Regions from separate parts of the Streptomyces sp. cg35 genome, predicted to be linked through region 1. Evidence: predicted binding sites of a transcription regulator. Region 1 holds the regulator's gene; the other holds the start of a gene.
What was found. Region 1 encodes HrcA, which represses chaperone genes, less so after heat shock. Its sites were predicted from a motif close to TTNGCACTCNGNNNNNCNGAGTGCNAA; they were not measured.
Positions count from the first base shown of each region.

Region 1 (4,409 bases):
GCGGCTCCGGGAGGGGTGCCCGCTGTCGCTGCTGCGGCCCGCGGGGCTCGCCGCGGCCCGCAAGGCCCTGGCCGACGGGCTGTTGGAGGCAGGCCCCTTCGAGGAGGGGCGCGCCGTGCTGACGCTGCGCGGGCGGTTGCTGGCGGACGGCGTGGTGCGGGACCTGGTCGACTGAGGCGGGGCGGGGCGGGGCCGGGCCGAGCGACTGCGACTACGGCTGTGCCGTCACGAAGTCGATCAGTTCTTCCACCTTGCCGAGGAGCTCGGGTTCCAGGTCCTTGTAGGAGCGGACCCGGGACAGGATGTGCTGCCAGGCCTCGCCCGTGTTCGCCACCCGCCAGCCGAGGGCCCGGCACACACCCGTCTTCCAGTCCTGGCCGTGCGGGATCCGGGGCCAGGCCTCGATGCCCAGCGAGGCCGGCTTCACCGCCTCCCAGATGTCGATGTACGGGTGGCCGACCACCAGCGCGTGCTCGCTCGTGACCGACTGGGCGATGCGCCACTCCTTCGTACCGGGGACCAGGTGGTCGACCAGGACGCCCAGGCGCGCGTCCGCGCCCGGGTCGAACTCCGCCACGATCGCCGGCAGGTCGTCGACGCCCTCCAGGAACTCCACCGCCACGCCCTCGATGCGCAGGTCGTCGCCCCAGACCCGCTCGATCAGCTCGGCGTCGTGCTTGCCCTCCACATAGATGCGGCCCGCGCGGGCCACCCGGGCGCGGGCACCCGGCACCGCGACCGAGCCGGACGCCGTGCGCGTGGGGCGGACCGGTGCGGGAGCGACGGCCGAGGGGCGGACCAGGGTGACGGTCCTGCCCTCCAGCAGGAACCCGCGCGGCTCCATCGGGAACACCCGGAGCTTGCCGAAGCGGTCCTCCAGGGTCACCGTCGGACCCTGCGCCGTCTTCTCGACGCGGACGACCGCTCCGCAGAAGCCCGTGGTGACCTCCTCCACGACGAGGTCCGGCTCCGCCGGGACCTCGGGCGCGGGGTTGTTCCGCTTCTTCCAGGGAGGGGTCAGGTCGGGGGAGTACTGGCGCATTCGGCAGACGATAAGAGAAACCGCGGCGCTCGGCCTACGACACGCCGGAACGGGCCGCCAGTGTGGCGCGCTGCGCACGGACAAACTCCGCGTTCACGGCCGATCCGTGCCCCGGGACGTAGCGGGCGTCCTCGCCGCCCAGCGACAGCAGCCGGTCGAGCGCGGCCGGCCAGTGGCGCGGCGCCGCGTCCGGGCCCGCCTGGGGCTCGCCCGACTCCTCGACCAGGTCGCCGCAGAAGACGATCTCCGGCCCGTGCGGTGTCGCGGGCACCAGGACCGCCAGGTCGTGACCGGTGTGCGCCGGGCCGACGTTCGCGAGCAGCACCTGCAGGCCGCCGCCCAGGTCCAGCGTCCACTCGCCGCAGACCCGGTGGTGCGGGGTGACGAGGAGGTCGGCCGCCTCGGCCGCCGCGTCGGCGTCCAGACCGTGGCGTACGGCGTCGGCGCGCAGCCCGTCGGCGCCGCCCGCGAACACGGTGTCGATGCCCACGGCCCCGTAGACCTCGACGCCCGCGAACGCCGCCGTGCCGAGCACATGGTCGAAGTGCGGGTGGGTGAGCGCGATGTGCGTCACTCTCCCGTGTGTTCCCAGGAGGCGCCGGGTGTCCGCGCGCAGCCGGGCGCCTTCACGGAGTGAGGATCCCGTGTCGATCAACAGGGCCGCGCCGTCGCCCACGACGAGTCCGGTCGTGCAGTCCCAGCCGGGCAGCCGGACCCGCCCCACGTGCGGCGCCAGTTCCTCCCAGCCCGCCGACTTCCAGTCGATGCCCGTGGTGGTCTCCATGGTTCGACGCTAGCGGCCTTGCCGGGCCCGTACCCACCGGCCGTACACTGAGCCGGGGACGATTGGCACTCGCGGACAGGGAGTGCCAAAACGGAAAGATCGCAGAGTCAGTTGCTGGAGGTGCGCGCCGATGCTCAGTGAACGCAGGCTCGAAGTGCTGCGCGCCATCGTCCAGGACTACGTCGGCACCGAGGAGCCGGTCGGCTCCAAGGCGCTGACCGAGCGGCACAGCCTGGGCGTCTCCCCGGCGACCGTGCGCAACGACATGGCCGCCCTGGAGGACGAGGGGTTCATCGCCCAGCCGCACACCAGTGCCGGGCGCATCCCCACCGACAAGGGGTACCGCCTCTTCGTCGACAAGCTCACCGCGGTGAAGCCGATGACCGCGCCCGAGCGGCGCGCCATCCAGAACTTCCTGGAGGGCGCCGTCGACCTCGACGACGTCGTCGGCCGGACCGTGCGGCTGCTCGCGCAGCTGACCCGGCAGGTCGCGGTCGTCCAGTACCCGTCCCTGACCCGGTCCACCGTGCGCCACGTCGAGCTGCTGTCGCTCGCGCCCGCCCGTCTGATGCTCGTGCTGATCACGGACACCGGGCGCGTGGAGCAGCGGATGATCGACTGCCCGGCGCCGTTCGGCGAATCGTCTCTGGCGGATCTGCGGGCGCGGCTCAACAGCCGGGTCGCGGGCCGCCGGTTCGCCGATGTGCCGCAGCTGGTGCAGGACCTGCCGGAGGCCTTCGAGACGGAGGACCGCGGTACGGTCGCGACGGTGCTCTCCACTCTGCTGGAGACGCTCGTCGAGGAGACCGAGGAGCGGCTGATGATCGGCGGCACCGCCAATCTCACCCGCTTCGGACATGACTTTCCCCTCACCATCCGGCCCGTCCTCGAGGCGCTGGAGGAGCAGGTCGTGCTCCTCAAGTTGCTTGGTGAGCAGGGTGATTCGGGCATGGCCGTACGGATCGGTCACGAGAACGCCCACGAGGGACTCAACTCCACGTCCGTCGTGTCGGTCGGCTACGGTTCGGGCGGCGAGGCAGTCGCCAAGCTCGGCGTGGTCGGACCGACCCGCATGGATTACCCGGGAACGATGGGAGCAGTACGCGCAGTGGCACGTTACGTCGGACAGATCCTGGCGGAGTCGTAAGTGGCCACGGACTACTACGCCGTACTCGGCGTGCGCCGCGACGCTTCCCAGGACGAGATCAAGAAGGCTTTTCGGAGGCTCGCGCGCGAGCTGCACCCGGACGTGAATCCGGATCCGAAGACCCAGGAGCGGTTCAAGGAGATCAACGCCGCCTACGAGGTGCTCTCCGACCCGCAGAAGAAGCAGGTCTACGACCTCGGGGGCGACCCCCTGTCGCAGGCCGGCGGAGGCGGCGCCGGAGGCTTCGGCGCCGGCGGGTTCGGGAACTTCTCGGACATCATGGACGCGTTCTTCGGGACCGCGTCGCAGCGTGGCCCGCGGTCGCGCACGCGCCGCGGCCAGGACGCCATGATCCGGCTCGAGATCGAGCTGGACGAGGCCGCCTTCGGGACCACCAAGGACATCCAGGTCGACACGGCCGTCGTCTGTACGACCTGCAGCGGCGAGGGCGCCGCGCCGGGTACCTCCGCGCAGACCTGCGACATGTGCCGCGGGCGCGGCGAGGTCTCGCAGGTCACGCGGTCCTTCCTCGGCCAGGTCATGACGTCCCGCCCCTGCCCGCAGTGCCAGGGCTTCGGCACCGTCGTGCCGACGCCGTGCCCCGAGTGCGCCGGTGACGGCCGCATCCGGTCGCGGCGCACGATGACCGTGAAGATCCCGGCCGGTGTGGACAACGGGACGCGGATCCAGCTCGCGGGCGAGGGCGAGGTCGGCCCCGGCGGCGGCCCCGCCGGTGACCTGTACGTGGAGATCCACGAGCTGCCGCACCCGGTCTTCCAGCGGCGCGGCGACGATCTGCACTGCACCGTGACCATCCCGATGACCGCGGCGGCCCTCGGCACCAAGGTGCCGCTGGAGACGCTCGACGGCATGGAGGAGATCGACATCCGGCCCGGCACCCAGTCCGGCCAGTCGGTCCCGCTGCACGGGCGCGGCATCACGCATCTGCGCGGCGGCGGCCGCGGCGACCTCATCGTGCACGTCGAGGTCATGACGCCGCAGAAGCTCGACCCCGAGCAGGAGCGGCTGCTGCGCGAGCTCGCCAAGCTGCGCGGCGAGGAGCGGCCCACCGGCCAGTTCCAGCCCGGCCAGCAGGGGCTGTTCTCACGGCTGAAGGACGCGTTCAACGGGCGGTGAGCCGTTGGCGGGAGGGGCCCGGGGGTGAACACCCCCGGGCCCCTTTTGCGTGGCACATGCCAGGCGGAACCTCCGATTCGGTCGTCTGACGCGTACGTGGCACGATGCGGTCATGTCCTCCGCACTGACCGATCTCTGCCCCTGTCCGATCGTGCAGGCCCCGATGGCGGGCGGCGCGTCCTGTCCCGAGCTCGTGGCCGCCGTGTCCGAGGCGGGCGGGCTCGGGTTCCTCGCCGCCGGGTACAAGACGGCCGACGGCATGTACCAGGAGATCAAGCAGGTGCGGGGGCTGACCGCCC
Region 1 covers NZ_CP191268.1:5,961,510-5,965,918, forward strand. Annotated here, with positions in the region: gene hemW (radical SAM family heme chaperone HemW) at 1-175, shown strand, start outside; gene ACQUQD_RS27190 (DUF3097 domain-containing protein) at 212-1,042, opposite strand; gene ACQUQD_RS27195 (MBL fold metallo-hydrolase) at 1,077-1,826, opposite strand; gene hrcA (heat-inducible transcriptional repressor HrcA) at 1,957-2,973, shown strand; gene dnaJ (molecular chaperone DnaJ) at 2,974-4,110, shown strand; gene ACQUQD_RS27210 (nitronate monooxygenase) at 4,223-4,409, shown strand, end outside.

Region 2 (4,409 bases), 620 kb from region 1:
CTTCACCACGATCCCCACCAAGGACAAGGTCGTCTTCCTCACCATCGACGACGGGGCCGACAAGGACCCGCAGTTCCTGAAGATGATGAGCGACCTCAAGATCCCGTACACGGCCTTCCTGACCGATGCCGAGGTCAAGCCCGACTACGCCTACTTCAAGCGGGCCCAGAGCCTGGGTGTCACCCTCAACAACCACACGCTGCACCACCCGTACCTGCCGGGCCTGTCCTACGCGCGGCAGAAGCACGAGATCTGCGGCATGCAGGACGTCATCGAGAAGAAGTACGGCAAGCGGCCCACCCTCTTCCGGCCCCCGTTCGGCAACTACAACCAGGACACCCTGAAGGCCGCCAAGGCCTGTGGCATCACGTACGCGCCGATCTGGAACGCCGAGGCGTTCGTGGACCGGATGGACTACCGCGAGTGGGACCGGGACATCCATCCGGGCGACATCATCCTCACGCATTTCCGGGGACGCTCGGACTGGAAGGGCACCATGCCCGACATGATCCGCAAGTTCCTGAAGTACGTCACCGACAAGGGGTACGCGGTGGCCCGCCTGGAGGACTACCTGTGACAACTCCCTGGGCGGGGGCGGCCGTTCGGGCGGCCGGGGTGCGGCGGGCCATCGCCTGCGCCCTGGCCGCCGCGCTGCTCACCGGGTGCGCGCAGTCCGTCGACCCGATCGAGCGGATGGGCAGGAAGGCCGCGCAGAAGGTCCGGCACCATCCGCGTCCGGCGGCCGGCGCCGCAGGCCCGGCGGCCCCGGGCGCCCATCGCCGCTGGGGCCTGCCGGCCCCGCTGGCCCCGGCGCCGGGACCCCCCGCCCAGCGGGTGCTCCCGCCCCGGGCGCCGGGAAAGGTCCCCCCGGTCATCGACCGCGTCCCGACCAAGGACAAGGTCGTCTTCCTCACCTTCGACGACGGCGCGGAGAAGGACTCCCGCTTCGTCGACATGGTCCGTGACCTGCGGCTGCCGATCTCGATGTTCCTCACGCACTCCGTCGCGGGCCCCGGCTACGACCACTTCGGCCAACTGCGGGCGCTCGGCGCGGGGGTGGAGAACCACACCCTCACGCACCCCTTCCTGCCCGGCCTCGGCTACGTGGAGCAGCACGCGGAGATCTGCGGCCAGCAGGACCGCCTCAAGGGCCGCTTCGGCACCGCCCCGCGCCTGCTCCGCCCGCCCTACGGCAACTACGACGCGGACACGCTGCGGGCGGCCGGCGCGTGCGGCATCGACGCGATCGTCCTGTGGCGCGCCTCGATGCAGATCAACGACCTGCGCTACGCCGACGGCGACCGCCTGCGCCCCGGCGACATCATCCTGACCCACTTCCGCGGCCCGTCCGACCTCAAGGGCACGACGCTGACCGAGATGACGACGCGGATGCTGCGGCGCATCCAGGAGCAGGGGTTCACCGTGGGACGGCTGGAGGACTACGTCTGAGCCCGCTGCCAGGCGGCGACCGCCAGGGTCACCGTCCAGGCGGCGGCGAACAGCTGGACCGCGCCGGCGTACGGGCGCCGCAGCCACAGCAGCGCGGCGCCGAACAGCAGGGTCATGGCGGCGCCGCCGCCCCACCACCACACCTCGGTCCAGTCCGTGGCCGGCGGCGGGCCCCCCGACTTCGGGTCGTAGGACGACCGGGCCATCCCGTGCAGCATCAGGGAGAAGCCCGCGAGCAGGGCGTAGCCGATCTCCAGGAACACCACGAAGGCCACCACGCAGCCACCGGTGAACGCGTCGTCGTCCTGCCGCGCCTGCGCGCTCACGCCGAGGCCAGCCGGGCCAGTGCCGCGAGGCCCAGGAAGGCGCCCGCGAGGAGCTGCGCCCCCGCGGTGACCGGCAGCCCCGCGCGCCCGCCGAAGGCGAAGGCCGACGCCGCGATCAGGACGGCGAGACCCAGGTAGGTCCACGACCACGCCTCCTGGGCGGGGCGGACGTGGGCGGCGAACTGCCAGATCGTGGTGACGGCGTACGCGAGCGCGTCCACGAACAGCACGAAGACAGCCAGGGCGATGTCGCCCACGAGGGATTTGCGATGCTGACCGGCCATGCCCGCACCCTCGTACGGAACCGGCGACTCCACCGCCCGCGTTCCCCAATCGAGACCGACCCGTGCCCCGAAGGAGCGCGGGGAACGGCGCGAGCGGTCACGGCGGAGCCGCACTCGGCAACGCGGGGAATCCCCCGCGGCGCATGGCCGGATCGGGGCGCAGCTCCGTTCGAAATCCCCCGCCGCGCCGGAGCCGATTAGCAGTCCGCTTGACCGAGTGCTAATCGCGGTCATAGTCTCGGCTCTGGCACTCCCCACCGGAGAGTGCCAACAGCGACGGGCAGGTCCGGCACCCGCGACGACGGATCCACCTGGTCGCCACCTCAGACAGTTAACCCCGTGAGATCTCCGAAGGGGGAGGTCGGATCGTGACGACCGCCAGCTCCAAGGTTGCCATCAAGCCGCTCGAGGACCGCATTGTGGTCCAGCCGCTCGACGCCGAGCAGACCACGGCCTCTGGCCTGGTCATCCCGGACACCGCGAAGGAGAAGCCCCAGGAGGGCGTCGTCCTCGCCGTGGGCCCGGGCCGCTTCGAGAACGGCGAGCGCCTGCCGCTCGACGTGAAGACCGGCGACATCGTGCTGTACAGCAAGTACGGCGGCACCGAGGTCAAGTACAACGGCGAGGAGTACCTCGTCCTCTCGGCTCGCGACGTGCTCGCGATCGTCGAGAAGTAATCACCTCGAAGCGAATGCTTTGAAGAGCTGCGCCCCTGGTCACCCTGCTCAAGCCGGGCGGCGAGGGGCGCAGTGTCATTACTCCAGTTTTCGAGAGGGCTGAACCGCTCCCATGGCGAAGATCCTGAAGTTCGACGAGGACGCCCGTCGCGCCCTCGAGCGCGGCGTCAACAAGCTTGCCGACACGGTCAAGGTGACGATCGGCCCCAAGGGCCGCAACGTCGTCATCGACAAGAAGTTCGGCGCCCCCACCATCACCAACGACGGTGTGACCATCGCCCGTGAGGTCGAGGTCGAGGACCCGTACGAGAACCTCGGCGCCCAGCTGGTGAAGGAGGTGGCGACCAAGACCAACGACATCGCGGGTGACGGTACGACCACCGCCACCGTGCTGGCCCAGGCCCTCGTCAAGGAAGGCCTGCGCAACGTCGCCGCCGGCGCCTCCCCGGCCGCCCTGAAGAAGGGCATCGACGCCGCGGTGAAGGCCGTGTCCGAGGACCTCCTCGCGACCGCCCGCCCGATCGACGAGAAGTCCGACATCGCCGCCGTCGCCGGTCTGTCCGCCCAGGACGCCCAGGTCGGCGAGCTCATCGCCGAGGCGATGGACAAGGTCGGCAAGGACGGTGTCATCACCGTCGAGGAGTCCAACACCTTCGGCCTGGAGCTCGACTTCACCGAGGGCATGGCCTTCGACAAGGGCTACCTGTCCCCGTACTTCGTCACCGACCAGGAGCGTATGGAGGCCGTCCTCGACGACCCGTACATCCTGATCCACCAGGGCAAGATCGGGTCCATCCAGGACCTGCTCCCGCTCCTGGAGAAGGTCATCCAGGCCGGTGGCTCGAAGCCGCTGCTGATCATCGCCGAGGACGTCGAGGGCGAGGCCCTGTCGACCCTGGTCGTGAACAAGATCCGCGGCACGTTCAACGCCGTCGCCGTGAAGGCCCCCGGCTTCGGTGACCGCCGCAAGGCGATGCTCCAGGACATGGCCACCCTCACCGGTGCCACCGTCATCGCCGAAGAGGTCGGCCTCAAGCTCGACCAGGCCGGTCTGGACGTCCTCGGCTCCGCGCGCCGCGTGACCATCACCAAGGACGACACCACGATCGTCGACGGTGGCGGCAACAAGGCCGACGTCGACGGCCGCGTCAACCAGATCAAGGCCGAGATCGAGAACACGGACTCCGACTGGGACCGCGAGAAGCTCCAGGAGCGCCTCGCGAAGCTCGCCGGCGGCGTCTGCGTCATCAAGGTCGGTGCCGCGACCGAGGTCGAGCTCAAGGAGAAGAAGCACCGTCTGGAGGACGCCATCTCCGCGACCCGCGCCGCGGTCGAGGAGGGCATCGTCTCCGGTGGTGGCTCCGCGCTCGTCCACGCCGTCAAGGTCCTGGAGGGCTCCCTCGGCAAGGAGGGCGACGAGGCCACCGGTGTCGCCGTCGTCCGCCGCGCCGCCGTCGAGCCGCTGCGCTGGATCGCCGAGAACGCGGGCCTCGAGGGCTACGTGATCGTCTCCAAGGTCGCCGAGCTCGAGAAGGGCTCCGGCTACAACGCCGCGACCGGTGAGTACGGCGACCTGGTCAAGGCCGGCGTCATCGACCCGGTCAAGGTCACGCGCTCCGCCCTGGAGAACGCCGCGTCCATCGCCTCCCTGCTCCTGACGACCGAGACCCTGG
Region 2 covers NZ_CP191268.1:5,341,211-5,345,619, forward strand. Annotated here, with positions in the region: gene ACQUQD_RS24500 (polysaccharide deacetylase family protein) at 1-577, shown strand, start outside; gene ACQUQD_RS24505 (polysaccharide deacetylase family protein) at 574-1,449, shown strand; gene ACQUQD_RS24510 (hypothetical protein) at 1,440-1,775, opposite strand; gene ACQUQD_RS24515 (hypothetical protein) at 1,772-2,059, opposite strand; gene groES (co-chaperone GroES) at 2,428-2,736, shown strand; gene groL (chaperonin GroEL) at 2,849-4,409, shown strand, end outside.
Region 2: groES (co-chaperone GroES) is a predicted target of HrcA. The motif match lies at 2,257-2,283, and genes of this name have one in related genera.